DNA from 2 places in the Streptomyces sp. NPDC026062 genome. Region 1 is predicted to be linked to the other one. Evidence: riboswitches for the same ligand, from Rfam matches in the RefSeq annotation. Region 1 holds a riboswitch; the other holds the start of a gene.

What was found. Region 1 has a riboswitch for cyclic di-AMP ahead of ACZ4LX_RS14135 (transglycosylase SLT domain-containing protein). Riboswitches for the same ligand answer to the same signal wherever they lie in the genome.
Positions count from the first base shown of each region.
Region 2: linked by a shared signal. The riboswitch ahead of ACZ4LX_RS00180 (M23 family metallopeptidase) and the one ahead of ACZ4LX_RS14135 (transglycosylase SLT domain-containing protein) in region 1 are both predicted to bind cyclic di-AMP.

Region 1 covers NZ_JBVHOQ010000012.1:193,406-208,154, reverse strand. Annotated here, with positions in the region: gene ACZ4LX_RS14170 (geranylgeranyl reductase family protein) at 1-281, shown strand, start outside; gene ACZ4LX_RS14165 (SpoIIE family protein phosphatase) at 406-2,967, opposite strand; gene ACZ4LX_RS14160 (hypothetical protein) at 3,101-3,271, shown strand; gene ACZ4LX_RS14155 (antitoxin) at 3,600-3,788, opposite strand; gene ACZ4LX_RS14150 (GMC oxidoreductase) at 3,980-5,623, shown strand; gene ACZ4LX_RS14145 (carboxymuconolactone decarboxylase family protein) at 5,778-6,257, opposite strand; gene ACZ4LX_RS14140 (NAD(P)H-dependent amine dehydrogenase family protein) at 6,254-7,333, opposite strand; gene ACZ4LX_RS14135 (transglycosylase SLT domain-containing protein) at 7,618-8,496, opposite strand; cyclic di-AMP (ydaO/yuaA leader) riboswitch at 8,500-8,685, opposite strand; gene ACZ4LX_RS14130 (DUF5682 family protein) at 9,101-11,899, opposite strand; gene ACZ4LX_RS14125 (ATP-binding protein) at 11,896-13,008, opposite strand; gene ACZ4LX_RS14120 (VWA domain-containing protein) at 13,193-14,668, opposite strand; gene ACZ4LX_RS14115 (hypothetical protein) at 14,665-14,749, opposite strand, start outside.
Region 2 covers NZ_JBVHOQ010000001.1:29,111-43,859, forward strand. Annotated here, with positions in the region: gene ACZ4LX_RS00155 (STM4014 family protein) at 1-28, shown strand, start outside; gene ACZ4LX_RS00160 (STM4013/SEN3800 family hydrolase) at 66-881, shown strand; gene ACZ4LX_RS00165 (STM4012 family radical SAM protein) at 878-2,242, shown strand; gene ACZ4LX_RS00170 (STM4011 family radical SAM protein) at 2,250-3,140, shown strand; gene ACZ4LX_RS00175 (SGNH/GDSL hydrolase family protein) at 3,154-3,996, opposite strand; gene ACZ4LX_RS00180 (M23 family metallopeptidase) at 4,213-5,163, opposite strand; cyclic di-AMP (ydaO/yuaA leader) riboswitch at 5,167-5,321, opposite strand; gene ACZ4LX_RS00185 (tyrosine-protein phosphatase) at 5,823-6,635, shown strand; gene ACZ4LX_RS00190 (DUF6126 family protein) at 6,783-6,959, opposite strand; gene ACZ4LX_RS00195 (helix-turn-helix domain-containing protein) at 7,008-7,616, opposite strand; gene ACZ4LX_RS00200 (aspartate aminotransferase family protein) at 7,704-9,101, opposite strand; gene dxs (1-deoxy-D-xylulose-5-phosphate synthase) at 9,098-11,032, opposite strand; gene hpnH (adenosyl-hopene transferase HpnH) at 11,212-12,231, opposite strand; gene ACZ4LX_RS00215 (phosphorylase family protein) at 12,237-12,896, opposite strand; gene shc (squalene--hopene cyclase) at 12,896-14,749, opposite strand, start outside.

The sequences.
Region 1 (14,749 bases):
CGGGGCCGAGGCGGGAGAGGGCTCTCCATCACTACCCGGTCGAGATGAACCGCCGCTGGGGCAGCTACTACCGGCTCGGCAACACGGCCGCGGACCTGGTATTCAGCCGTTCGGGCTTCCAGCCCGTACTCAACCGTTATGTGCTGGGCTCCCCGTTCCTCCTCAACACCCTGGCCCGGCTGCTCACCAACCTCACGGACAAGCCCTCGCGCGATGTGATCGACCACGTCCTGAACACCGCGGTGCGTCTCGTCCCCGCCCCGAACGCGCACCGGCGCTGAGCGACCGCCCAACGGCACCGGAGGGGACCGGTGCCTGCACGGACGCGCGCGGGACCAGGTCCGTGCGCGGTTCGTCGATGCCGTGCGGCCGGGTCACCGGGGGTGGTGCGCCTGTGGCACCGGGTCACCCGGCCGGTGCGCCCGGTGCCACCTGTGGCGGGTCAGGAGGCGGTGGGGAGAACGCCCGGGGCCACCGGGCGGCGAGAAGCAGGGCGATGTCGTCGGGACGGTCCGCCGCCTGCCTGGCACGGCCGATCACATGGTCGGCGGTTTCGGCCAGGGAAGCCGGTCCGAAATCGGCGATCGTACTGCGCAGCCGCTCGACGCCCACGTCGATGTCCGTCCCCGACTCCTCGACCATGCCGTCGGTGTACAGCGCGAGCATCTCGCCGGGGGCGAGGTGCAGATCGGCGACCGGGTAGGACGCTTCGGCGTCGATCCCGAGGACGATGCCGCCCGGCAGGTCCATGACCTCGGCCGTGCCGTCGGGCCGGCGCACCACGGGCTGCGGGTGACCGGCCCGGACGGCCTGCGTGCTGCCGTTGGCCGGGTCCATGACGATGTAGCAGCAGCTGGCGAACAGCCCGGGGTCGAGATCGATGAGGAGCCGGTTGGTGCCGCTCATCACCTCCTGCGGATCGTGCCCGCTGAGCGCGAAGGCCCGCACCGCGCTGCGCAGCTGGCCCATGGTCGCGGCCGCCGTGACTCCGTGCCCCTGCACGTCCCCGATGACCAGGGCGAGCTTCCCGCCGGTCTCGATCACGTCGTACCAGTCGCCGCCGACGTCCATTCCCTGGGTACCGGCGAGATAGCGGCCGGCGGTGTCGACGCCGTCCATGACGACGGGCAGCCCGTGGGGAAGCAGGACGTCCTGGAGTCCACGGGCCAGGGCCGCCTCGGTGTCGTAGCGCTGGGCCCGTTCCAGTGCCTGCGCGATCAGGCCGGCGAGGGCGGTCAGGACCGTACGCTCCTCGGGGCTGAAGCCGCGCGGCTGGTCGAAGCCGAGGATGCAGGAGCCCACGTGCCGTCCGGACGCGATCAGGGGCAGGAAGGCGCGTGCGCCGACGTCCGTCTCCATGGGAATGCCGGGGTATGCGGCGGCCAGTCGCTGCATGGATTCGAAGAAGATGGGACGGCCGGTGGTCAGTGTCTCGACGCCGGGGATGCGGGCGTCGAGGGCGACGCCGTCGAACCGGTCGAGGAAGCCGTGGGGGAAGCCGGTCTCCCACTCCAGGTAGAGGTGTCGCTCCTTCAGCAGGTAGATCGCGAGCTGGCGTCCTCCGAAGGCGGGGAGCAGTTCCTCGGTGACCACTGCGGAGACCTGCCTGGCGGTGACCGCCTCGGTGAGGGCGATGGCCAGGGCGACCGGCCGGTAGAGCGCGGCGGAGCGGTCGGCCGGGGAGCCGAGGCCCAGCCCGGGTGAGACGACGGAACCCGGCGCGTAGACCGGCTCCTCGGTGGGGGTGAGTACGGCGGAGAGGCCGTCGCGACCGGGGTACAGGGAGACCGAGAGCCAGGGAGGAGGGGTGCGCCTGGCAAGGAAGTGGACCGGGGCGTCGGAGAGCATGGCGGCACGGTAGTGGTCCTCGTAGGCGGGGTTCGCGAACCACGGCAGGGCCTCCCAGAGCACCCGTCCGACCAGCTCGGACCGGGTGTGCCCGAGGATCTCCTCGGCCAGGTGGTTGACGTAGGTGATACGGGCGAAGCGGTCGAGGGAGAAGATGCAGCGCGGCAGCCGGTCGGCGGCCTCCGCGACGACCGGGCCGATCCCGAGGTCCACCAGGAACCCCGTCAGACGGGTGGTGGTGCCGGGGTCCGCGGCATTCTCCGTGCGGCCGGAGATCTCCAGCAGGTGCGAGCGTCCGTCTGGTCCGCGCAACCGCATCCTGCGGACGACCGCCCCGCCCGAGCCCACGGCCTGGCGCCCCAGTGCCCACAGCCCGTGGACGTCCTCCGGAGCCAGCCGTGCCGCCAGCGCTCCGACGGTTCCGGGGAACTCCTCCGGCCGGGTGCCCAGGATGGCGCACAGCTCGTCGTCCGCGTCGACGGCGCCACTTGCGAGGTCCCAGTCGAAGCGGCCGATCCGTACGGGTGGCGAACTGCCTGCCGGAAGCTGAACGGGAAGCGGCTCCTCGTTCCACTCCGGCTTCGTCCCCGCGGACTCCAGTCCGGCCAGCGCGGAGCCGAGTCCTTCGGCGACGCTCCGGAGTCTGCGCCGGTCGGCTGTGCTCACCGGCTTCCCGGGCGTCGCCGGGCGCATGACGACCAGGACCCCGACCGGTCTGTCCCCGCTGATGACCGGGACATAGAGGGAGCCGAAGGGGAAGGGCAGGCCTGCCATGAGCTGCGGGAAGCGGCGCATCGCCTCCTCCGCGTCGGCGAGGTGCACGGCGTGGCCCGAGCGGAAGGCTTCGGCGACCGGGAACGGGCGGTTCACGTGCATCCGCCACCAGGGACGGAACAGCGATCCCGGCAGCCCCGCGAGCACGGCCAGCCGCAGGAGCCCCGGGGTGAGGGAGGTCAGGTAGACGCCGCCCGCCTGTCCGCCGGCGGATTCGATCGCGTTCACGACAGCCTGGGCGAGCACCAGAGACAGTTCGTCCGGCGCCCGGCCGTTGTCCCGTCCCCCGGAAAGACCGCCGCTCGCGTTGAGCGGGATACGCCGGGCAGCGCCGTACCAGGTCACACAGCCAGCATGCTCCTCGGCCGCTGTGCCGCGCACTTCAGAGAGCGAGGTGCCGGTGGCCGAAATGCACCCTTCGCTCTTCTGTGTGAGCCTGGAGGCGACCCATCATCCGACATCCGCGAGGAGGCAGATCATGGGCAAGAAGCAGAGCCGGCACAATCGCGGTGCCCGAACCGGGGGTCATGAGCACGCCGCGGCCACCGAGACCAAGACACAGACGGACTCGAACCCCGAACCCGACGCGGTGAAGGCGATCTCCGAGCAGGTCTCCCACAAGCGCGAACGGAAGTTCGGCCACAACTGACCCCAGAGTGAACGCACTTGCGCGATCCGCGGGACGGCAACGGCGGAGCGGCAGCGACCGGGCCCCAACCGGGCCATGACGTTGCCGCCGCGCCGTGGCCGTCCCGCGCCCTGAACCCACCCTCACACCGCAGCCCTACCCTCGGACGCCGCCCCGGCGTTGCCGTCGATTTGAGATCGGCGCCGCTGCGGCCCGGCGTCGCCCGCGCCGCCGGAAGCGGGCTTGTCCAACAGACCCCCGGAAGTGGGCTTGTCCAACAGACCCCGGGCACAACGAACCCCAGGCCTCCGCCCGAACGGGCGGAGGCCTGTTGGAGGGTTCCGGCGCTCTACTGCTCGCCGGTGGGCGGGCGGCGTTCGCCGATCTGGTCATTGAGCTTCTGCTGGGCGGAATCGACGTGACCGCTGTGCTTGCCGCCCGTCTTCTTGTCGATGAAGTCGCCACCCTTCTCGACTCCCTGGCGGGCCTGGTCAGGATGGCCCTTGATCAGGCCCTTGATCTTGTCGAGCATGCTCATGACTTTCCTCCTGACGGAGCGCTGACCCTCCCAGCATCCACGCGATACCCCGCCGTCGCACCCCGGGACGTGACGGCCCGCCACCGGCCACAGCCGTTCGGGGCCCGGAAATTACCCACAGGTATGTAGTGACTTCTCGCGCGGACGCCAGTAGAACTCGTTCCCATTCGATCGAAAGTGAGGAACGTCACATGACGGCTTCGAGCTTACCCCACAAGGGATCGAGCGGTGTCTCGCGACGCAGATTCATCACTGGAACAGGTTCCATACTGGGAGCAGCGGCACTCTCGGGGAACGCCGCCTCGGCCCAGGCACGTACCACCGGGGCAACCGCCACCCTCGGCAGTGGGGACCACATCCCGGTCCTGGTGATCGGCACCGGGTACGGGGGTTCCGTCGCCGCCCTGCGGCTCGCCCGTGCGGGAATCCCCGTCCACATGGCCGAGATGGGAATGGCCTGGGACACCCCCGGGGCGGACGGGAAGATCTTCGCCAACACGACAAGTCCGGACGGCCGTTCGTACTGGTTGCGCACCAAGTCCAAGCAGCCCCTCAGCAACTTCCTCGGCTTCCCCATCGACCGGGCCATCCCCCGCTACACCGGCATCCTGGATGCCGAGGACTTCAGCGGCATCACCGTCTACCAGGGGCGGGGTGTCGGCGGCGGGTCGCTGGTCAACGGCGGAATGGCGGTGACGCCCAGGCGCGAGAACTTCGGTGCGATCCTCCCCTCGGTGAACGCCGACGAGATGTACGCGACGTACTACCCACGCGCCAACTCCGGGCTCGGGGTCGCCACCGTCGATCCGGCATGGTTCGACAGCGTGGACTGCTATCAGTACGCCCGGGTCGGCCGCAAGCACGCCCAGCGCTCCGGCTTCCCGTTCGTGTTCGTGCCGGACGTGTACGACTGGGACTACATGGAGCAGGAGGCGGCCGGCACCGTACCCAAGTCGGCGCTGGACGGGGAGATCCTCTACGGCAACAACTACGGCAAGAAGTCCCTGCAGAAGACCTACCTCGCCGAGGCCCGGGCGACCGGAAAAGTCACCATCTCGCCTCTGCACCAGGTGACTTCGGTCGCACCGGCCACGGGTGGCGGCTACACCGTCGTCATCGACGAACTCCGCACCGACGGAAGCGTGGCGACCACCAAGACGGTCACCGCGGACAAGGTGTTCTTCGCCGCCGGCAGCGTCGGCACGAGCAAGCTGCTGACCCGGCTGAAGGCCACGGGCGCGCTGTCCGCTCTGAACGACGAGATCGGCAGGGGCTGGGGCGACAACGGCAACGTCATGTGCGGCCGCGCCAATCACGTGTGGGACGCGACCGGCGCGGTCCAGTCCAGCATCCCCTGCGGAGGCATCGACAACTGGGCCGCCGGGGGTGCGTTCGCCGAGGTCGCACCGCTGCCGACCGGGATCGAGACGTTCGCCTCGTTCTATCTGTCGATCACGAAGAATCCGAACCGTGCCCAGTTCTCCTGGAACGCCGCCACGGGCAAGGTCGATCTGAACTGGCAGACCGCCTGGAAACAGCCCTCCATCGACATGGCGAAGACAATCTTCGACAAGATCAACGCCAAGGAGGGGACGATCTACCGGACCGACCTCTTCGGCGTCTACAAGATCTGGGGCGACCACCTCACCTACCACCCGCTCGGCGGCGCGGTCCTGAACAGGGCCACCGACAACTACGGTCGCCTGCACGGCTATACGGGCCTGTACGTCATCGACGGCGCACTGATCCCCGGCAACACCAGCGTCAATCCGTTCGTCACCATCACCGCGCTCGCCGAACGGAACATCGAGAAGATCATCGCCACCGACCTGTGACAGCGGGCCCTCGACCGGCCCGTGACGGCGGTGCCATGGGGCGAACCGTCCAGTAGGAGGCAGTGGTCGGGCCTCCTGCTGGATACGCGCCACGACCCGGTCCGTTCGTCCGGCAGGCAGGCACGCAGGCAGGCAGGCAGGCAGGCAGGCGGATTCAGTGCCCCGGCAGCACGCACACGGCATCGAGACCCAGCACATGGTTGAGCCTGCCGAACGCGAGCCAGGAGCCGATGCTCATACTGAGTTCGACGATCTCGTGCTGGCTGTAGTGCGCGGTCATCCGGGCCCAGAAGGCGTCATCCAGGCCGTGGTGATCCAGGGCGTACCGCTCGGCGTACTCGGCCGCCAGCCGGGTCCGGTCGTCGAAGGCATCGGTGTCGCGCCAGTCGCTCACCGCACCGGCGAACTCCTCCTCGACCTTCTGACCGTCGCGTTCGGTGCGCCAGTCCAGACAGAAGAGACAGCCGTTGATCTGCGCGACGCGCAGCCTGGCCGCCTCGAACTCCCGAAGCCCCAGCGTCGTGTGCTGGTACACCGACAGGGAGAAGTTCGCGGCGGCCATGCCGATACCGGGAACCATGTCGCCCCATACGTAGCCGATCGGCTCCTGGCCCTCGGGGATGTCGATGATCATGGCTGCTTCCTTCCGAGTCGGCCGGCTGCGGGACGCAGGGGGACGTCGAGCGCGTCGTAGAGTCCGGGTTCCGCTTCCACCAGCCAGTCGACGGCGTTCACCAGCCGGCCGACCGCGGTGGCGTTGCCGCCCGCCGACCGGTTCTCGTCCTCGTCGGTGGCCTCGACGGTGACCTCGATACGCGGGCGTCCCTCGATGATCACGCGGTGGGCACCGGCCCCGTCGGGCGGCGACGGCCAGTCCGGAGCGCAGGACGGATGGATGCGGGTGATGTGCTCGATGACGATGCGGGGTTCACCCTCGACGATGCCCTGCACCTCGAAGCGGACCGCGCCCTGGGTACCGGCCCCGAACTCGCCCATCGTCCGGGTGGTGACGGTCGCTTCGAGGGGCCGCCTGGCCATGGTCTCGCGGATGTCGTCGAGTTCCACGCCCAGGGCCCGGGCCATCAGCCGTATCTGGCCGCCCCACACCATGGTCGGGATGGAGGCCGCGAGCATGAGCGGCTCGTACTCCATGGGATGTCCCATGCCGATCAGGTCGCGGACCGCGGCCGGCTGATCGTAGGTGGAGTAGTCGAAGATCTCCTGGCAGCGGATCGCGTCGACCGTGCTGCCGAGTCCGCTGATGAGCAGGGGCAGCACGTCGTTGCCCCAGCCGGGATCGACTCCGGAGACGAAGAGCGAGCCGCCGCCGCCGGCGACGGCGGCGAGCAGGGGTTCGCGGAGTTCGGGCGGGGCACCGCGCTGGTCGTAGAGGGCGTAGAGGGCCGGCGTGACGACGACCGCGCCGCCGGCCACCGCCCTGGTGATGTCGGCCAGGGCCTCGTCGGGGCGGATGTCACCGGAGGCCGCGTACACGACGGCTCGGGGGCCGGTGGCCAGTACCGCGTCGATGTCGCCGGTCGCGGCGACGCCCAGATCGCGGTCCAGGCCGGCCAGGCGGCCCGCGTCCCGGCCTGCCTTGGCGGGGTCGTGGACGATGACGTGCGCGAGTTTCAGGGCCGGATGGGCCTCTACGGCGCGGATGGCCGCGCGGCCGACATTGCCGGTACCCCAGACCACCGTGGAAATCATGCGGCGGAGGGTAGCGCGCGGGATGAAAGGTTCATAGTGCCATCGCGCACCGGGTTCGGAGCGGGCCGGGCCGGGCCCGGCGCCACTCACCGGCCGGCCTGACCGGGCTGTGGCGGAGGCCGTACGGGGTCCGGCCCGGCGCCCGCGGGGAGCGGTGCGCGGTATCCGTACGTCACGGCCCATGAGCCGGATCACGTGGAAAAGGGGCAGGAGGGAGCGTTTCAGCTCCCTCCTGCCCCTTTCACCTGGTCACCGCTCCGCGCGGGAGAGGGACCTCGGGTGGCTCAGTAGGCCCCGAAGACGTTGTCGATCGAGCCGTACGTGGCTGCGGCGTAGTTGCACGCTGCGGTGATGTTGGCGACCGGGTCCAGGATGTCCAGCGAGGTGCCGGGCACGTGGTAGGCGTCGAACGTGGGCTGGATGACCTGGAGGAGACCCTTGGACGGGGTGCCGGCGGCGGCGTTCGAGTCCCAGTTGTTGACGATCTGCGGGTTGCCCGAGGACTCGCGGATGACGTTGCGGTAGATGCCGTCGTAGCTGCCGGGGATACCGTTCTCGGCCATGACGGCGAGCGACTCCTTGATCCAGCCGTCGAGGTCGTTGGTGTACGTCGTCGCGGCCTGCGTGGAGGCGCTCGCAACGGTCTCCATGGCGACGGGCTCCGCCGTCCGCTCCGAACGGTCGGCGCGGTCGGTGCTCTCGGCGCGGTCGGCCGACTGCTGCGAGGCCTCGGCGGAGGAGTTGTCCGCCTTGAATTCGCTCTTGGCCGCAGCCTTGGGGGCGGCAGTCGAGGACTTGGCGCCGATGGTCAGCTTCAGGCCCGGGTGAATGAGGTCGGGGTTGTCGCCCACCACGCTCCGGTTGTCCTGGTACAGCCGCTCCCACCCGCCGCTGAGGGAATACCCCCGGGCGATCTTGGAAAGGGAATCACCGGAGACCACGGAATAGCTGGAGGACTTGGCCCCCTGTGCGGCAATTTCCCTGACCGACACGGAAGTCGAGGCTGCGGCCTTTTTCGCGACGACCGCCTGGGCGGGTGCGGCGGAAGCCGACCCGGCAGCGATCAGGGGGAGCGCCAGAACGGCTCCGCCCGCGCTCACGGCGATGAAACCGCGGGTCAGGGTGGTGGACTTGAAACGGCTGTGCTGACCCTTGAAGGGCATGGCGCTTTTCCTCTCCGCCGCCTGCGAGGTGAGCTGTCGGGTTCGGACTGGAGATGTCCGGCCGCACATGGCGACTTCACCCCTAGCCGTTCCGGATTCCGGAACGGCGGCAAACCTGGGTCCCCCGCTCCTGCCGCACGTGAAGTGGTCGGGTTACCGGACGGCGGCAGGATTCGGCGTTCCATCCGGATTGACGGTGACCGTAAGCGAGAAAGGCAGGGCGAAACAAGCCCGGAATTGGTGATCACAATTGATTCGCAAGATCAATAAAAGGAAATGTGCGACGCCGGTCACACCGGGGCGGGGCAACTTTCTTGGCGCGACAGGGAACCGAGGTCCGCGGATCCGCGTCGGGGGGCGAAAACGTGATGCCGACCACTGTGACCGAAAAGGGCGATTTGCCACGCCTTCGGGGATCATGAGCCACAGGCAAGCCGCTTTCGCGAACCTGTCACACCTTCCCGGCATGTCGCACAAACAGGACAGCTGGGGGCTCGCGGCCCGTGCGGCGCAGGCCGGCGCCTCAGCACCCCGTAGGGGCCCGGCCCACCGCGTGACGCGGTGGGCCGGGCCCCTACTGAATCCGTAGGCCGCTCCCCTGACCTCAGCCGGCCAGCAGCGCCTCCAGCGCCACCGCGGTGTCCGGGTACCTGTCCGCCAGGGCCACGCCCGACCCACCGGAATCGGGGCCCTCCCACGTCCCTTCCCAGCCCAGCAGCGCCGCCACCGCGTCGCAGGTCCCGGGGTGCGCGGCGAGCAGCGTGCAGCCGCGGGCGGCCTCCCGGCGGCCGGCCGCCGGCGCCTCCGGCTGCACCCGCCACGGCGGTATCCATGTGTCGAGCGCCCCGAGACGGCCCGGAAAGGTCCGTCCGGCCTCGCGGATGAGCAGGGGGGCCAGGTCGGCACCGCCCGCGCGCAAGGTGGTGACCAGAGTCGGCAGCCAGGGCAGGAGCACCGGGTCAGGCAACCGTCCGAACGCCTGCGACACCGCCTCCACCACGAAGTCCGTGAGCCCCGGTACGGGTTCCAGCGCGTGGACCAGGCCGCTGAGGTAGCGCGGGTACGCGGGCACCACGAGGGGGTTGTCCAGCAGTTCGTCACACCGCGACCGCAGCTCCGCACGGGAGAGCTGCCCGAGCCGCACCTGCGCCGCCCACAGGAGCGCGGTCCTCGACGGCTCCTGGGGGTGCGACTGGGCCAGGGCCAGCTGGAGCTGGGCGCGGTCACAGCCGAGCGACAGGGCCAGGTTCTCCATGCTGAAGAGGAAGCCGAGCATCGCCGCGACGTGGCGGACCGTGGCGTCGTCGTCGGTGAACGACATGGGCAGCAGGGTGCAGTAGTGCGCGTACCCGGCCTTGACGAAGGACTCGATCCAGGGCGGCAGGACCGGCTCACTGGTGCGGTAGTAGGCCAGCAGCCGCCGCACCCGGCGCAGTACCTCCGGTGCCCCGTCGACGTTGCGTTCGGCTCCCAGCACCTCCAGCGCGCGGGTGCCCAGCTCGTCGGCCAGGCGGCTGCTGCGCAGGTACAGCGTCGCGTCCTCGACGGCTTCCAGCACGCTCGCAGCGGTGGCCTGCGGAGCGTAGGCCGAGCGGCGCAGCCGCTGCTCCAGGACCTGTTCGATGCTGACGCCCTCGTAACCGAGCTCGATGAGGGCCCGCTGGTGGGTGCCCAGCGCCAGGTCCCACGACTCCTGGATCGACCGCTCCCCCAGACTCCGCTCGCCCATGATCGGCCTCGCGGCGCCCGGTGGCATCAGCCGGCGCAGTATCCACAGGACGTCGGAACACCGCTCCAGCTCCGGCCGGGCGGCGATGTCCAGGAGCGCCCTGCGCACACCGCGCTGCTCCAGTCGGAGATCCAGAGACGCGAGCCGGTCGTGCACATCGCGGGCCAGCGGCGGGAGGGAGTCGTAGCCGACCTGGCCGACCCGGTCGCCCCCCATCATGATCTCCACCAGACGGCGCACATCGCGCCGCCCCGGCACGGTGTCCTTCTCGATGCAGGTGACGGCCGCGTCCTGGAAGTCGTACGGCGTCGGCCTGGCCCGGTCGCGCATGCCGGCCAGCAGGATCGACGTCTCGAACACCGCGATGGCGTCGGCGGTGGAGGCGAGATAGCCGTTGCGGCGGGCGGCGCGCACGATCTCGACGCACCAGCCGAGCAGTTCGGCCTCGTCGAGCCGGTCGAGGACGGGCGGCTTCCGGAGGAAGCCGGACAGCTTGTCGGAGGGGTCGGCCGCCGGTCCCGAAACCGGCGCGGGCACGGTCTTCCTGGCCCTCGGCTTCTTCCCGCCCGCCTGCCCGGTCAGACGGAACGGCTCCACGCGGGTGCGCCGCAGGTTCTTCGCCCAGAGAGTCGCGGCGATCGAAACCGAGCCGGCGACCAGACCGAACTGTGCCTCGATCGCCGCGTGGCTGGACGGGATCAGTCCGTGCTGCCACTTGGTGGCGGTGCGCGGGGCGATCTCGAAGGTGTCGCTGCCGTGGACGCCGAACTCCGCTACGCGGCTGGCCGCGTGGAAGGCACCGCAGACGTAGAGACCGTCGGCGGGGTCGGTGCCGCTCGCGGCCAGGTGGGTGCGGATCCGCGTCCACATGTGGCGTTCGCGGTCCTCGTCCACGCGTACCCGGTGCGGGTCGCCCGGAGCGAGGTGGCGGAAGAGGCTGCCGATCAGAAGCATGACCTGGCGGTAGGTGTCGTGGTCGCCCTCACCCAGCGGCAGTTCCACGTACTGGTGCCACCACTCCGACCAGTGCCGCACCTTGCCGTGCCGCAGCAGGTGCTCCTCCAGCTCGGCGAAGCGGGGCCGCAGGTCACCGATGCCCACACCGACCGCGTCGCCGTGCAGTGCGGTCTCCTCCTCGGCGGGCGGTGTGTCGGAACCGGACGGCTCCGGGCCGTCGTCGGGGTGTTCCGCCCGGGCGTCCCATTGGTGGACATGGTCCGACGAACGGTCCACGAGGACCAGTTCGACGCCCGGTGTATCGAGTGCGTAGGCGATCGCCTGGTACTCGGCCGAGGCCTCGGTGATCGGGGCGACCACCGACAACGGGGCCCATTCGGCCGGGAACCCGTCGATCTCGGTCGCGAACGCCTGGACCGCCACGGGAAGCCTGCAGTTGCGCAGCTCGGCCAGGAGCGGAGCCATGTCCTCGCACAACTCCAGGTAGATCACCTTCGGCCGCTTCTCCCGCAGCCGGCGCGCCATCGCGATCGCCGAGGCGGGTGAATGATGGCAGACGGGAAATATCTCCAGGGGCTCCCGCACGGCACGGTCCACGTCGTCGACGATGCCGAGAAGGATGGACTCCAGGGCGTCGGGTCCGTCGGCGAACGTCGCGGCGGCCTCCCTCAACTGGGTGCGCAGCTCTTCGAAGCTCCGCTCGTGCGTGCCGGTCACGACAGGGTGGCGATCGTCTCGCGGCCGCCCTCCAGGAACTCGGGCCAGGCTCCGCCCTCTTCCTTGCTGCGGGGCTCGACGACACCGTGCAGGTACTTGTTGAGGATGGCCAGATCCTCGGGATCGCGCCGGGCCAGGGAACCGACGAGTGAGGATGCCAGTGTGCGGGCGGTCAGATCGCGTTCGCCGAAGAAGTTGCCGTGCAGGATCGCGTCCTCCAGTACGCCGATCTGCTCGGCGGTGGACAGGGCGGACTCCAGTTTCTCGTCGTCGCTGCCGGCCGCGGCCGCCGAGGCCCGCAGGTCGGCGAAGCTCTGCAGCAGCACGTCGAGGAGTGTCGGAGGCACGTCGAGCTCGATGCTGTGCCGGCGCAGCAGTTCCTCCGTACGGAAGCGGACGATCTCCGCCTCGCTCTTCTTGTTCGTCACCACCGGGATGCGGACGAAGTTGAAACGGCGCTTGAGCGCGGACGACAGGTCGTTGACACCCCGGTCACGGCTGTTGGCGGTGGCGATGACCGAGAATCCGGGCTGGGCGAAGACAATGCTGTCGCTGTCCAGCTCGGGAACGGAGATGTACTTCTCGGACAGGATCGAGATCAGCGCGTCCTGGACGTCACTGGTGGAGCGGGTCAGCTCCTCGAAGCGGCCGATCGCGCCGGTCTCCATCGCCGTCATGATCGGTGAGGGGATCATGGACTCCCGCGACTGTCCCTTGGCGATGACCATGGAGACGTTCCAGGAGTACTTGATGTGATCCTCGGTCGTGCCTGCCGTGCCCTGGACGACCAGCGTGGAGTTGCGGCAGATCGCGGCGGACAGCAGCTCGGCCAGCCAGCTCTTGCCGGTGCCGGGATCGCCGATGAGCAGCAGGCCTCGGTCGGAGGCCAGGGTGACGATGGAACGCTCGACGAAACCCCGGTCGCCGTACCACTTCTGTGTGATCTCACGGTCGAGGCCGTCGGCACGTTCGGAGCCCAGGATGAACAGCCGGACCATCTTCGGCGAGAGACGCCAGGAGAAGGGCTTGGGGTTGTCGTCGACGGACTCGAGCCACGCCAGTTCCTCGGCGTACTTGATCTCGGCGGGGGCGCGCAACAGGTCGGACATGAGAGGCCCTTTCCAGGAGTTCTGGTCATTGGTGGGTGGAAGAAGGAGCGGTTCCGGGTGCGTGCGGCTGTGCCGCGAAGGGGTCCCTTTGTCCGCGGAGCCATGGGGGGTGACCGGACCGCGGCAACGCCGCGGCTGGGCGTGTAGTACTGACGTGTGATGCCCCCGGTTGCCGGGACAGCCCTTAGGCGAGGAACGTCTTGAGCTCGTGGACGAGCTTGCGGATGTGGCCGGAGATGACCGGCGTGCCGAGGGCTTTGAAGCGCTCGCGGAACCAGGGATTGACCTCCTGGCGGCCGGAGCTGGTGACCGAGCCGACGGGGATGAACTTCACTCCGGAACGGTGGACGGCCTCGATGCCCTCGAAGAGCGGCTGGGAGCGGTCGAACTCGTAGAAGTCGGAGATCCACACCATCACGGTGTCCGCGGGGTCGGTGATCTTCGGACGGGCCATCGCCATCGCCACGGGACCGTCGTTGCCGCCGCCGAGCTTGGTGCGCAGCAGGGTCTCGAAGGGGTCGTGCACCCAGGGGGTGAGGTCGAGCGCCTGGGTGTCGTACGCGATCAGGTGGACGTCCACCTTCGGCAGTCCCGCGAAGACCGACGCCAGGATGGTGCAGTTCACCATGGAGTCGACCATCGAGCCCGATTGGTCCACGACGACGATCAGCCGCTGGGGTGTCGTCTTGCGTGCGGTGTGCCGGTAGTAGAGGCGGTCCACGTACAACCGCTCCTCCTCCGGGCTCCAGTTGGTGAGGTTCTTCCAGATCGTGCGGTCGAGGTCGAGATTGCGGAACACCCGCTTGGGCGGGACGGAACGGTCCACGGCTCCCACCGTCGACTTCTCGACCTGGGTGCGCAGTACTTCGGCGACCTCGTCGACGAAGCGGCGTATCAGGGCCTTGGCATTGGCCAGGGCGATACCCGAGAGGTTGTCCTTGTCCTGGAGCAGTTGCTCGATGAGCGACATGCTGGGGTTGAGCCGCGCCGCGAGGGCGGGGTCGGCCAGCACCTCGCGCAGGTGCATCCGCCGGACGAGGTCGGCTTCGAGGGCGCCGAGCTCCGGCCCGATCGCGGGAATCAGCTGGGCGAGGCCGGGACTCGGAACGCCTGCGGAGCCCGCTCTCCCGCTGCGGCCGCCGCGCAGATCGCCGGGGGCGCAGCCGAGCGCACGCTCCAGCCAGCCCGCATCGGACTGCCAGCGCGCCAGTTGTCCGGCGGTGACCGTGCCGGAGCCGGAGGAGAAGACGTTGAGGAGCACCTTCGACACCAGCGCCGCCCTCCGCACCTCCGCCGCCCGGTCCCGTGCGCCGTCGTCGTCCGTCCCGGGGGTCATCAGGCCGTCGAACTCGTCGGCCAGTTCGGGGTGGCGCTGCACGACCGAGTCGACCGAGGTCTGCGGGTCGAGCAGCGCGGACGGCAACCGGAGGTCCTCGACGACGGCAAGGCTCGCCGACTCCAGCGCGGGCTGCTCCTCGGGGTCGAAGAGCCGGGCGAGGAGGCGCCAGTACAGGACCTGACGGCGGTTCTCGTGCGGATCGGCCTCGGGGGCGCGCGGCGACACGGCCGGGTCCGGCGTCGGCGCGGGCGCGGCGGGCCCTGTCCCAGCCGGGGCGGGCAGGGCGGGCGGGTCCGGCTGGTCCGTCATGTACTCCGTCATTTCCGCAACAGCCTTCCCGCGCGCTCCCTGAGTACGGTCACGGCGTCGGTGGCCGCCTTCTCGGCCTTGGCGCCGGACTTG
Region 2 (14,749 bases), on a different contig from region 1:
GAACCACCGTGTCAGCGCAACCCCCTGAATCACACTCCGGCGTCACGGACGCCGCCGGCCCCGACATGAGCGAGGTCGTGGGCAGCCATGATCTGCTGCTCGTCACCCTGGACACTCTGCGGTACGACGTCGCGGCGGAGCTCGCCGCCGCCGGCCGTATCCCGAATCTGGCCCGGCATCTGCCGGGCGGCGTCTGGGAGAAGCGGCATGCTCCGGGGAGCTTCACCTACGCCTCGCACCAGGCGATCTTCGCCGGGTTCCTGCCCACACCGGCCTCCCCCGGACCGCATCCCCGGCTGTTCGCCGCGCGGTTCGCCGGCAGTGAGACCACGGCGGAGCGCACCTTCGTCTTCGATACCCCCGATCTGGTCTCCGGCCTGGCCGGGGCCGGATACCGCACGGTGTGCATCGGCGGGGTGGGTTTCTTCAACCGGCAGGCACCGCTCGGCTCGGTGCTGCCCGGACTGTTCCAGGAGGCGTACTGGGAGTCCGGGTTCGGGGTGGCCTCACCCACCTCGTTCGAGGAGCAGGTGGCCCGCGCCGAGCAGGTCGTCGGGGAACTCCCCTCCGGTCAAAGGCTGTTCCTCTTCGTCAATGTGTCGGCCTTGCACCAGCCGAACTGGTTCCACCGGCGCGGTGCGACCCGCGACGCGGGAGACAGCCGTGCCACCCACGCGGCAGCGCTGGAGTACGTGGACGCGCACATCGGCCGCCTCTTCGCAGCCGTGAGCAGCCGCGGACGGGCGTTCGCCATCGTCTGCTCCGACCACGGCACGGCGTACGGCGACGACGGCTACACCGGTCACCGGCTCGGTCACGAGTCCGTCTGGACCGTTCCGTACGCGCACTTCTTCCTGGAACCGGGAGCCACCGCACGATGACCAGTCGGCACACCACTCGCCCGTACCAGAGCTACGTCTACGCCTACCCGCACAAGACCGCGTACAGCAGGCTCTCCGAACACCCCGGCGGGCGGCCCTCGCTGAGTGACCTGTGGGCGGGCGAGAGCAAGGACGCGCTCTCGCTCTACCTCCACATACCCTTCTGCGAGGTCCGCTGCGGCTTCTGCAACCTCTTCACCCGGATCGGCGCGCCCGACGAGCTCACCACCCGCTATCTGGACGCGCTGGACCGGCAGGCGACTGCTGTACGGGATGCCCTGGGCGACGCGGAACCGGTGCGCTTCGCCGCCGCCGCGTTCGGCGGCGGGACGCCCACCTTCCTGACGGCCGGCGAGCTGGAGCGCCTGTGCGACATCGCGGAGAAGCGCATGGGCGCCGACCTGCGGTCCGTACCGCTGTCCGTCGAGACGTCACCGTCGACCGCGACGGCCGACCGGCTGGCCGTCCTCGCCGACCGGGGCACGACGAGGATCAGCATCGGTGTGCAGAGCTTCGTCGAGGCCGAGGCCCGTGCGGCGGTCCGTCCGCAGCGGCGTGCCGATGTCGAGGCGGCCCTGGGTCTGATCAGGGAGAGCCGCATCCCGGTCCTCAACATCGACCTGATCTACGGCATCGACGGCCAGACCGAGCAGAGCTGGCGTACCTCCTTGGACGCGGCACTGCGGTGGCAGCCGGAGGAGCTGTATCTCTATCCGCTCTACGTCCGGCCGCTGACCGGCCTGGGCAGGCTCGGGGGCGCTGACGAGGCTGCCGCGGACGCCGCCTGGGACGAGCAGCGACTGCGGCTGTACCGGGCCGGCCGCGACCATCTGCTCGCCCTCGGCTACGAGCAGGTGTCGATGCGGATGTTCCGCCGCGCCGACGCGCCGCGCACCGAGGGCCCCGACGACTACGCCTGCCAGACCGACGGCATGATCGGCCTGGGCTGCGGTGCCCGTTCCTACACGTCGCGGCTGCACTACTCCTTCGACTACGCGGTGGAGACGCGCGAGATACGGGCGATCATCGACGGTTACACGGCGGCCGAGGACTTCTCGCGCGCCGAGGTGGGCCGGTTCACCGACGGCGACGAGGCACGCCGCCGCCATCTTCTGCAGTCCGTCCTCCAGGCCGAGGGACTGCGCGTGTCCGAGTACCGCGAACGCTTCGGTACGGAACCCGGCCAGGACTTCCCCGGCGAGCTCGCCCGGTTCGACGGGCGGGGCTGGCTCGACCGCGACGCGGCTGCCGACGGCCTGCTGCGGCTGACACCCGAGGGACTCGCCCACTCGGACGCCCTGGGCCCCGAGCTCTTCTCCCCCGCCGTACGGGCCGCGATGGCCGCGTACGAGCTGAAGTGAGCCCCGCATGGATCTGACGATTCTCTACCGGGGTCCGCTCGCGTCGTGCGACTACGACTGCCCGTACTGTCCGTTCGCCAAGCGGCGCGACAGCCGGGAACAGCTGCGGGCGGACCGGGCCGCGCTGGAGCGCTTCACCGCGTGGGCGGCGGCGCGGACGGACGACCGGATCTCGGTGCTGTTCACCCCGTGGGGCGAGGGCCTGGTGCGCTCCTGGTACCGCCGGGCGCTGGTCGAGCTGTCACGGCTGCCGCACATCCGCAGGGTGGCGATCCAGACGAACCTCAGCGGCCGTACGCAGTGGCTGGCCGCCGCCGGCACCGCGGGCCGCGAGAAGATCGCGCTCTGGTGCACGTACCACCCGGGCCAGACACCGTACGAGCGGTTTCTCGGCCGGTGCGCGGAGCTGGCCTCGCTGGGGATCCGCCACAGCGTGGGAGTGGTCGGGCTCGACACCCATCTCGACGAGGCGCGGCGGCTGCGGGCCGCCCTTCCCGAGGAGGTCTACCTCTGGGTCAACGCCGCCGAGGGACACACCTACACGGACGAGGAGGCGGACCGGTGGACTGCGATCGACCCGCTGTTCCCGTACAGCCGCCATCCGCACCGCTCGGCCGGCCTGCCCTGCCGGACCGGTGAGTCGGTGATCTCGGTGGACGGGGACGGCACGGTGCGACGCTGTCACTTCGTCCGTGCCGAGCTCGGCAATCTCTACGACGGCAGCTACCGCGCGGCGCTCGGGCCCCGGGCCTGTCCGCTCGCCGTCTGCGACTGCCACATCGGTTATGTGCACCTGGAGACACTGCCGCTGTACGACGTCTTCGCCGGCGGGGTGCTGGAGCGCATACCGGCGGATCCGCTGTCCCCCGCCGCCCCGGCAGGATCCTTGGGCGGCTGAGGACAGCGGATGGTCAGAGCGGCAGCAGGTCGGGGCGTTTGGCCTCGACGTGGTCGCCCGAGGACTCACCGCGCAACCGCCTGCCGATCCACGGCACCAGGTACTCGCGTGCCCAGTGGATGTCGTCGCGCCGCACTTCGAGCGTTCCGCGCTGTGCCTGCGGCGGCCACGGCTGGTCCGGGTCCGCGGGCACGTCGAGGCCGAGGACCTGGGCGGCGCGCAGCGCGACCCGGGTGTGTCCCTCGGGCGAGAGGTGCAGCCGGTCGTCGTCCCAGGCCCGCCGGTCCTGCACCGAGCGCAGGGACCAGAGGTCGAGCACCGGGCAGTCGTAGCGGTCGGCGATGGACCGCACATGAGCGGTGTAGGTGGCGATCTTGCCGCGCAGATGGCGCAGCACGGGAACGTCACGGGTGTCGAAGCCGGTGGTGACCATGACGGTGCCGACCGACCGGGTCAGGTCGGCGACCGCGCGCTCGAAGCGCTCGGCCACGTCGTCCGGGTCGGTGCCCGGCCGGATGATGTCGTTGCCGCCTGCGCAGAAGCTCACCAGGTCGGGGGCGAGTTCCCTGGCGCGCGGCACCTGTTCCTCGACGATCTGGTCGAGGAGTCGTCCTCGTACGGCGAGATTGGCGTACCGGAAATTCCCGTGCGCGGCTCCTGCGGTGTCCGCCGCGTCGGTGTCCGGGAGCTGGTCCGCGAGGAGTACCGCGAACCGGTCGGCCCAGCCGACGAAGGTTCCGTCCGGGCCGGGGTCACCGACTCCCTCGGTGAAACTGTCGCCAATCGCCGCGTACGACTCGATGGCGTCCTGTCGGTTGATGACGCCCTGCTGGATGTTGTTCGAATCGTCTGCCACAAGGGCATATCCTGCCTCGCCGAATGTGACCTACGCGACCGTAATATGGGGTTGACGGGTGGTGAGATAGACCACCTGGTCAGTTTTTGGTAAAGGGGGAATAAGTACGCCCCCCGGTGGGGCGTGCGCACGCAAAAGCGGAGGGACGGTGCGCCGCCGCGCACCGTCCCTCCATGTGTTGCTCAGGCCCGGATCACCGGACCGGTGTTGTCCGGATCAGACGTTGATCCCGTGCGACGCCAGGTAGGCGATGGGGTCGATGTCCGAGCCGTACGCCGGGCCCGTGCGGACCTCGAAGTGGAGGTGCGGGCCGGTGGCGTTGCCCGTGGAGCCGGACAGGCCGACCTGCTGACCCGCGGTCACGGTCTGACCCGCCGAGACGGAGAGCGAGGACATGTGGCCGTACTGCGAGTAGTGGCCGTCGGCGTGCTTGATGACGACCTCGTTGCCGTACGCGCCGCCCCAGCCCGCGGTGACGACGGTGCCGGAGGTGATCGCCTTCACGCTCGTACCGGCGGAGACGGGGAAGTCGATGCCGGTGTGGCTGCCGCTGGACCAGCTGGCGCCGGAGGCGCGGTAGGCGGTGGTGTGGTTGCCCGGGACCGGGTGGACGTAGCCCGAGTCGTTGCTCCGGGCGGCCGGGGCGGAGGTCTCCTCGGACGACGAGGCGTCGGAGGAGGACGAGGGGGTGGAGTCGGAGACCGTGGAGGCCTTCGTCTCGGACTTGGCCGGAGCCTCGGGCGCGGCCTTCGACGGGGTGGTGGTGCCCGTGGAGGTGGTCGAGGAGTGACCCCAGGCCTTGCCGCCGAGGGTCAGCTTCATGCCGGGGAAGATCAGGCTCGGGTTGTCGCCGACGACCTTGCGGTTGTCCTGGTACAGCTTCTCCCAGCCGCCCTTGAGCTTGTGCTGGGCGGCGATCTTCGACAGGTAGTCGCCGGAGACCACGGAGTAGGTCGTGGTGCCGGCCTGCTTCTTCGCGACCGGGTTGGCCGGGGTGGCGTGCGTGGCGGCCGACTGCGCGGCTGCGGGAGCGGCCTGCTCCGCGGCGTTGGCACCGGTGGCGCCGAGTAGCGGAAGCGCGATGACGGCTCCGCCGGCACTCGCGACGACGACGCCACGGGCGATGGTGCTGGACTTGGGACGGCGGTGCTTACCCGATATGGGCATGAAGGTTTTCCTCTCCGGCGCCTGCGAGGTGAGCTGTCGGGTTCGGACTGGAGATGTCCGGTCGCGGCTGGCGCGACTTCACCCCGAGCCGGCCGGATTCCCGGTCGGCGGCTTACCTGGTTCCCCCGCTCCTGCCACGCGGTGAGTGAGTGCGAATTCCGGGCGGCGGCAGGATTAGGCGGTCCGTCCGGATGGCAGTGAACGTAAGCGAGCCGGGACGGCGGAAACAAGCCACCGGCTCCACCACCGATTCCGCTTCGGGAAATCGGCGAAGAATTCCGGTCACACTCCGTGGATTATGGATCTTGGCTTTCCGCGCGGTTCCCGGAATACCCCAACGCGCCACCGCCACACACCGTCACGGATATGATCCCGCTCACGAGAGAGCGACCATCTCCCGTACAAGCGGGGCAAGTTTGACGAAAAACCCCAATTCGGACATGTCATGCCCATCGCCCCACCCCTTCGCACCAGCAGCGGGGACCGGGAGCTTCGGACCGGGCCCACGAGCCCCTGCCGCCGAGCCGAAATCCAGGGCCTGCACCAGAGCCTGAAATGCGGCCTCACCCAAGAGGATTATCCGAGGAATCGATGTCGTATCGTCACGAGCGTGGACCCGCCGGCGACACGCGTCGGCGACCGAGCCTCCAGGAGTGACCGTGACGCAGCAGCTGCCGCAGACCCCGTCGACGGAGCCCGAACTGGCGGGTGTCCGCAATTTCCGTGACGTGGGCGGGCTGCCCACCTCGGACGGCCGCCGGGTGCGGTACGGACGGCTCTACCGCAGCGGTCACCTGGCACACGCCACGGCCGAGGACGCCACGTTCCTCGCCGGTCTCGGGCTGCACACCGTGTTCGACTTCCGCAACGCAGCCGACCACAAGCTGGACGGCCTGGACGTGGAACTTCCCGGCGTCCGCAATGTGAGCATCCCGCTCACCGACCCGGCGGACGGCGCGGAATTCTGGCGAATGGTGCGCGACGGCAACACGGACGAGCTGCGGTCGATCCTGGCCGACGGCAAGGGATCCCACCGCATGATCGCTTCCTACCGGCAGATCATCCTGGAGCGCACGGCCGAGCACAGCCGGGTGCTGCACGCCCTGGCCGAGGACAGCGTGCCCGCCCTGATGCACTGCGCCGCGGGCAAGGACCGCGCGGGTCTCTCGATCGCGGTGTCCCTGCTGGCCGTCGGCGTCGAGCGCGAAGCAATCGAGTCCGACTACCTCAAGTCCAACGACGCGCACCGCCGCTACAAGGTCCACCGCAGCGACGCCTCCCCCGCCGGAATGTCGCCCGAGGTGATGGAGCTGCTCAATCCGCTCTTCGGCGCCCACCCCGACTACCTCGCCGCGGCCTTCGCGACCATCGACGAGACCTGGGGCAGCACCGACCGCTACCTGGCGGACGGTCTCGGGGTAACCCCGGAGACCCGCGAGCGGCTGCGCGAGCGCCTGCTCGACGAGGTCTGACCGACGGGCGGCGCCCACGGCTTCCACTGGTGCACCGCCGCAGCGAACCGGGCGGCGCGCCGCCCCGGCAACCGACACTGCGGCACCGCCCCTTACCGCTGATACACCGCCAGGGCCAAGGGCTGTGGCGGTGCACCGCCACAGCCGCTACTGGTTGTGCATCCCCACGGCGAACAGCAGATAGAGGAAGCCCGCGATGATGTGCCCGGCCACCAGATAGGCGAAGAGCCTGATGACGAGCCCGCGAGGCATCTTCTTCTCCTGCGGGTCATAGTTCTTGGGGCGGCCCGGGCCGAGCGGGTCGTAGTTCTCGGAATCGGACATGACAGGTCCTCTCTGGCGACCGGCGGGGCCGGTGGCGGGGACGGCGTCTCAGCGACGGTGGATCCCGCTGCCGAGACACAGCTCGGCGGCGGGGCTCTGGAGCAGGGTGTGGACGAAGAGCAGCTCCGCGCCGTCACGGTCGAGGGCCGCGATCCGGTGCGGGGTGAGCGAGTCGAAGTGCGCGCTGTCCCCGGGTGCGAGGTCGTGGACCGTCTCGCCGAGGGTCACCCTCAGATGGCCGGCCAGGACATGGAGCCACTCCTCGCCGGGATGAACCCGCACCAGATCACCCTGGGCGCCGTGCGGGACCCGGACACGCAGGGCCTGCATCGCCCGGCCGGGGCCGCCGGCCTGCTGGTACATCCAGCCGTCGGCCTCGGCCCCTTCGAACCTGCGGCCACGGACGATCGCGTCACGTTCCGGGGGGATCTCACCGAGCAGCTCGGAGACCGTCGTACCGTAGATCCTGGCAAGTCCGAGCAGCATGGGAAGCGAGGGCTGGCGGCGGCCCGTTTCGAGCCGGGACAGATGGGCGGGCGAGAGCCCGGCCCGCTGAGCAGCGGTCTCCAGGGTGAGACCACGGCCGCGGCGCAGTTCGCGCAGGCGTGGCGCGACTCCGGGCAGCTCGTCGGCCACCCCTCCCTCTGGAGGATTCATATCTCCATTTGGCCAGGAACTTTCCTCGGAGGCAAATTTCTTGCCTCCGAGGCAAACGCTGGGCGGCCGCCCTCGGTCCGCCGCTGATCAGCGGTTAGCGACGGCCTGCTTCACCAGGGTCCGCCCGAAGTCCCACATCAGTCCACCGCCACCGTGCGCGTCGTCCATCACAGCCGTGAACGCGCCCACGAAGCGGTCCACGTCCGCTTCGTCGATCACCAGGGGCGGGATCAGTTTGATCACTTCCAGGTGGTCGCCGGAGACCTGAGTCAGGATCCGGTGCTTCTGCAGCAGCGGTACGACCACCATCTGCGCGAAGAGCCCCTTGCGGGCGGCCTGAAGCATGGTCCAGCGGCTGCGCAGCTTCAGCGAGGACGGCCGGCCGAACTCGATACCGATCATCAGCCCGCGCCCGCGCACCTCGTGCAGCAGCTCGTACTGCCCGAGGAGCGCGGCCAGCCGTTCGCGCAGCAGATCACCGGTGCGGCGCGCGTTCGCCACCGTCTCCTCGCTCTCCATGACCGCGAGGACCGCGAGTCCGGCCGTCATCGCCTGGGCGTTGGAGCCGAAGCTCGCGGAGTGGACGAGGACGCGGTCCATCGAGGAATAGACGCGCTTGAAGATCCAGTCCTTGCCGAGCGTCGCTCCGACGGGCACATAGCCGCCGGAGAGCGCCTTGGCCACGCAGACCAGATCGGGTTCCACCCCCTCCTCGTGCTGGTAGGCGTAGAAGTCCCCGGTCCTGCCCAGGCCGGTCTGCACCTCGTCCGCGATGAGCAGGGCCTTGTGCTTGTGCAGCAGCTCCTGGGCCTCGCGCAGGAAGCCGGGCGGCGACGCGTGCACCCCCTTGCCCTGGATGGGTTCGACGACGAGTCCGGCCACGTCGCCGTGCTTGAGCTCACGGCGCAGGGCGTCGAGGTCGCCGAGTTCGATGGCGGTGTCGGGCAACAGCGGGGCGAAGCCGTCCCGGAAGCCGGCCTCGCCGTTGACCGAGAGCGAGCCGGTGGTGAGCCCGTGGAAGGCGTGGGAGCAGTACAGGATCCTCGGCTTCCCGGTGGCGTACCGGGCGAATTTCAGGGCCGTCTCCACCGCCTCCGTGCCACTGTTGCCGAAGAAGACCCGGTCCAGGTGCGGGCTGTGGGCGAGCAGCTTCTCGGCCAGCAGACCAGGCAGCGGCTGGCAGTCGAACCGGGTCAGATCGGCAAGCGAGGCGTCCAGAACATCATGCAGCGCCTTGCGTACGACGGGATGGTGGCGGCCGAGCCCCATCACCCCGAAACCGGCGAGCATGTCCAGGTAGTCGTTGCCCTCCGCATCCCAGAAGTGCGCGCCCTCGGCCCGTTCGTAGACCCTGTCGAAGCCGATGGTGTGCAGCATGCGCGGCAGTTGGTGGTTGAGGTACTTCGTGTGCAGGTCGTAGCGTTCGGCGCCGCGCTCCGCGAGGAGCCGCGCCAGGTCGAAGCCCTTAGGCCCGTCGTCCGTCATGCCCCGTTCTCCTTCTCCCCATGGCTCAGAGCGTCCGGCCCCGCTTCCGGCCCCTCGTCCGCGTCGCGGACGTCCAGCGCGGCGCTGATCCGGCCCGCGATCTCGACGGGTGTGAGTCCGATGTCGGCCAGCACCTCGGCCCTTTTCCCGTGGGCGAGGAACTGGTCGGGAATGCCGAACGTCCGCAGCGGTACGTCGACTCCCGCGTCCCGCAGAGCCTGCCCCACCGCCCAACCGACACCTCCGGCCCGGCTGTTGTCCTCCACGACGGCGACGAGCCGGTGTTTCGCGGCGAGCGGCGCAAGCTCCGCGTCGACCGGCTTGACCCAGCGCGGATCGACCACGGTGCAGCGGACCCGGCGGCCCGTCAGCAGGTCCGCGGCCCGCAGACAGACGGGCGCCATCACGCCGACCGCGACCAGGAGCACATCGGCGTCCTCCGCACCGTGCAGGACGTCCATGGAGCCGATCCTGCCGATCGCGGGGACCGGATCCCCCACCGACGCCTTCGGGAACCTGATCAGGGTGGGTGCGTCGTCCACGTCGAGCGCCTCACGCAGTTCGGACCGCAGCCGGTCGGCGTCGCGCGGTGCCGCGATCCGCAGTCCCGGCACGACCTGGAGGACGGAGAGGTCCCACATCCCGTTGTGGGAGGCCCCGTCCGGTCCGGTGACCCCGGCCCGGTCGAGAACGAACGTGACGCCGCACCTGTGCAGGGCGACGTCCATCAGCAGCTGATCGAAGGCCCGGTTGAGAAAGGTCGCGTACACGGCGACGACCGGGTGCAGTCCGCCGGTCGCCAGTCCGGCGGCGGAGACCGTCGCGTGCTGCTCGGCGATCCCGACGTCCCAGACGCGGCCGGGGAACGCCTCGGCGAACTTGGTCAGCCCGACGGGGTGCAGCATCGCCGCCGTGATCGCGACGACATCCGGACGCTCCGCGCCGATCCCGGCGATCTCGTCCCCGAATACGGAGGTCCAGGACGGCCCGGCCTCGGGAGCGAGCGGGGCGCAGGTCAGCGGATCCATCGCGCCGACGGTGTGGAAGTGATCGGCCTCGTCCCGGAGCGCGGGAGGATAGCCCCGGCCCTTCTCGGTGAGGCAGTGCACGAGCACGGGTCCGTGGAAGCGTTTGGCGCGGTGGAGCGCGGACTCGACCGCGATGGTGTCGTGTCCGTCGATCGGGCCGATGTACTTCATTCCGAGGTCCTCGAACATGCCCTGCGGGGCGAAGGTGTCCTTGAACCCCTTCTTGGCCCCGTGCAGCGACTCGTACAGCGGCTGTCCGATGACGGGGGTCCGCTGCAGGACGCCCTTGCCCCAGGAGAGGAAGCTCTCGTAGCCGTCGGTGGTGCGCAGGGTCGCGAGGTGGTTGGCGAGGCCGCCGATGGTCGGGGCGTAGGAGCGCTCGTTGTCGTTGACGACGATGATCAGGGGGCGGTCCTTGGCTGCGGCGATGTTGTTCAGCGCCTCCCAGGCCATGCCGCCGGTGAGTGCGCCGTCACCGATGACCGCCACCACATGGCCGGGGCGTCCGAGCACCTCGCCTGCCTTGGCGAGGCCGTCGGCCCAGCCGAGCACGGTGGAGGCGTGCGAGTTCTCGATGACGTCGTGCTCGGACTCGGCACGCGAGGGATAGCCGGAGAGGCCGCCCTTGCCTCGCAGCTTGGAGAAGTCCTGCCGGCCGGTGAGGAGCTTGTGTACGTAGCTCTGATGGCCGGTGTCCCACAGGATCCGGTCCACGGGCGAGTCGAAGACCCGGTGCAGGGCGATGGAGAGCTCCACCACCCCGAGGTTGGGGCCCAGGTGGCCACCGGTCCTGGCCACCGCCTGGACCAGGAACTTCCTGATGTCCTCGGCGAGTTCGCCGAGCTGCGGTTCGTTCAGCGCCTTGAGATCGTGCGGCCCCCGGATGGACTGGAGCAGCGTCATGCCCGGGCCCCCTCTCTGGTCCTGTTATCGGCTCACGATGACGGCCCGGACCCTCGGTCCGCGTCCCGCCGACCGCCGCCGGCCCGGCCCGGACGCGCCGCGAGGTGCGGCACGTCGCCGGCGGCCGGGCCGGCAGCGCGCGGAGAGCCGGCCCGGCCGGCTCTCCGGCAGCCGTCATGTCACCGGTTACCGCCGACGGTCTCCCGCGCCGCGCGCAGGGATTCCTTCAGCGACCCCATGGTGGCGAGTACGGCGGTGGGCTCGTAGCCGCAGTGCGCCATGCAGTTGGCGCAGCGCGGGTCCTTGCCCCGGCCGTACTTGTCCCAGTCGGTCTCCTCGATGAGCTGCCGGTACGTCGGCACGTACCCGTCGCTCATCAGATAGCAGGGACGCTGCCAGCCGAACAGGGAGTAGTTCGGAATGGCCCATGCCGTGCAGGGGAAGTCCGCCTTGCCCTCCAGAAAGTCCAGGAAGAGCGGCGAGTGGTTCAGGCGCCACCTGCCCCGGTTGCCGCCCGCGAAGGTCTTCTTGAACAGCTCACGGGTCTGTTCGACACCCAGGAAGTGTTCCTGGTCGGGTGCCTTCTCGTAGGCGTAGGCGGGCGAGATCATCATCTCGTCGACCTTCAGGTCGTCATTGAGGTAGTTGAGGACCTCGATGATGGTCTGCGGTGTGTCGGTGTTGAAGAAGGTGGAGTTGGTGGTGACCCGGAAGCCGCGCCGCTTGGCCTCCTTGATCGCCGCCACCGCCTCGTCGAAGACTCCTTCCTTCGCGACCGATTCGTCGTGGCGCTCGCGCAGCCCGTCGATATGGACGGCGAATGCGAAATAGGGCGAAGGGGTGAACTTCTCGATCTTCTTCCGCAGCAGCATCGCGTTGGTGCAGAGGAAGACGTATTTCCGCTTCTCCACCAGCTGCCGGACGATTTCGTCGATCTGCGGGTGCATCAGCGGCTCGCCGCCCGCGATGGAAACCATCGGGGCGCCCGATTCGAGCACGGCGCCGACGGCCTGGGCCACCGGCATGCGCTGCTTGAGGACTCCGGCCGGGTGCTGGATCTTCCCGCAGCCCTCGCAGGCGAGGTTGCAGGCGAACAACGGCTCCAGCTCGACAATCAGCGGGAACTTATCCCGCTTTCGGAGCTTCTGTTCAATGAGGTACGTCGCAACCTTGATGGACTGACGGAGCGGCATGGCCATCTAGCTCACCTCCTGGGGAGCAGCAAAGATCGGTGCCATTCATAGAAAGCCGGCAGGACGGCACGGAGAACACGGAAAGCCGATATTCCACCGCGGAACGTGCCGATGCGGACGAGCTCATGCTCCGGAGCGTCCACGACCACCCGTACGGCCGCAACCGGGCGTGGCCCGGACCGCAGAGCGATGCGCAGCGTCGCGGCGGACTCCATGTCCACCGCGATCGCTCCGGTGGCCCGCAGCGCGGCCCGCTCATGCCCTCGGACGACATGATCGGAGCCGGTCAGCGGACCGGTGTGGACGGTGCGTCCGGGTACGGCCCTGGCGAGTGCGTCGGCGAGCAGTTCCGTGCCGGTGCAGGTGTCCGACCGCCCGGCTGTCCGGGTCTCGTCGGCCACCACCAGGTCGCCGGGGTGCATGCCGGGTTCGAGCCCGGCGCAGAACCCCGAGGCGATGACCGCGGCGCCGAGCGCCCGGCCCTCGCCGAGCGCTTTCGCCACGGCGGTTTCGGCCGCCTTCGGCCCCATGCCCGTACGGAGTACGGTCACCGGGCCCGGGGCAGTTCCCGCCCTGGCCCTGCCCGTGCGCAGGGCCAGGTGCTCGATGCCCAGGGCACAGGCGACGAGCAGCGGAGCGGCGGGGCCGGCCGGCCCCTGGGCATCGCCCATCAGATCCCCTCGCGAACCGCCGTGCGGCCCGCGAACGGGTCGCCGTGCACGTACCGTCCGAGTGCGGTCAGCGGGAAGACCTGCCGGTAGAGGTGGTAGTTGATGGAGAAGTCCCAGGGGAAGCCGGTACCGGTGAAGTACGGCTCGTCCCAGGAGCCGTCGGCCTGCTGGGTTTCGGCGAGCCAGGCGATGCCGCGCGAGACGGCCGGGGTGTCGCGCCGACCGGCCGCGAGGAGGGCCAGCAGGGCCCAGGCGGTCTGGGACGCCGTCGAGGCTCCGTGGCCGATCCACTTGTCCTCGTTGTACGAGCGCAGGTCCTCGCCCCAGCCACCGTCGTCGTTCTGGACGGATTCCAGCCAGCCGACCGCCCGGCGGATGGCGGGGTGCGCGGCGGGCAGTCCGGCGGCGACCAGCGCGGGCACCACCGACCCGGTCCCGTAGACGTAGTTGACGCCCCAGCGGCCGAACCAGCCGCCGGCCGCGTCCTGTTCGGCGAGCAGCCACTCGATCCCCCGGCGGGTCGCGGGGTGCCCGGAGTGGCCCTCGACGGCGAGCATCTCCACCACATGGCCGGTGACGTCGGCGGACGGCGGGTCGATGACCTCGCCGAAGTCGCAGAACGGCAGCCGGTTGGGGAAGGCGCTGGTGTTGTCGGCGTCGAAGGCTCCCCAGGCACCGTTGCGGGACTGCATGCCGACGTTCCAGCGCACTCCGCGCTCGATGGCGGCCTCGACCCGCGCCTGGTCCGGGTGACGGACCCGGCGCAGCGCGAGAACCACCTCCGCGGTGTCGTCGATATCGGGGTAGTTGTCATTGTGGAACTCGAACGCCCAGCCACCAGGCGCCAGTTGGGGCCTGCGCACGGACCAGTCACCCGGTCGTACGATCTCCTCGCCGAGCATCCAGTCCGCCGCCTTCACCAGCGCCGGGTGATCGGCGGCGACCCCGGCGTCAGCGAGAGCGATGGTGGCGAGGCAGGTGTCCCAGACCGGGGACTGACAGGCCTCGATCATGCGGGCACCGTCCTCGCGCCGGACCGCGAACCGGTCGAGCGATTCGAGTCCCGCCCGCATCACCGGGTGGTCGAGGTCGTAGCCGAGCAGATGCAGGGCGATGACGGAGTACACGGCAGGTGGCTGGATTCCGCCCCAGCAGCCGTCGTTCTCCTGGCGTTCGATGATCCAGCGCGCGGCCGCGTCCATGGCGGCCTTGCGCAGCTTGCGCGGGGCGACCCGGTGGTAGAGGTGCAGCGCCTTGTCTAGGCGCTGGAAGACGCCGTCCCAGCTGGTGGCCGGGGCGCGGCGGCGGGGCGGGTTCGGTTCGCCGGGATCCGTGTGCAGCTCGTCCAGGGCGAAGGGCGCGGGTCGCACCGGCCGTTTCGCGGAGACGACGGTGAGCGGCACGATGGTCTGGCGGGCCCAGCAGCCGAAGTCGTAGATGTTCAGCGGGACCCACTTGGGGAAGAACATCAGCTCGGGCGGGAGTTCCGGCAGGTCGTCCCATTTCCACCAGCCGAAGAGAGCCAGCCAGATCCGGGTGAACACGCGGCTCGCCGCGATCCCGCCCTGTTCCCTGACCCACCCCGCGGCACGGGCCATGTGCGGTTCGTCCGGCCGATCCCCCGCCAGGCGCAGGGCCACATAGGCCTCGATGGTGGCGGAGAGATCCCCGGGACCACCGTGGAAGGTGGCCCAGGTGCCGTCGCCGAGCTGTTCGCCGCGGATGAAGCGGCTGGCCGCCTGGACCGTGGCGGGATCCTGAATGCCGAGAAACTGCCGGAGCAGGAGGTCCTCGGCGTCCATGGTGACGTTGGTGGCGAGGTCGCCCTTCCACCAGCCCTGCTCGTCCTGTCT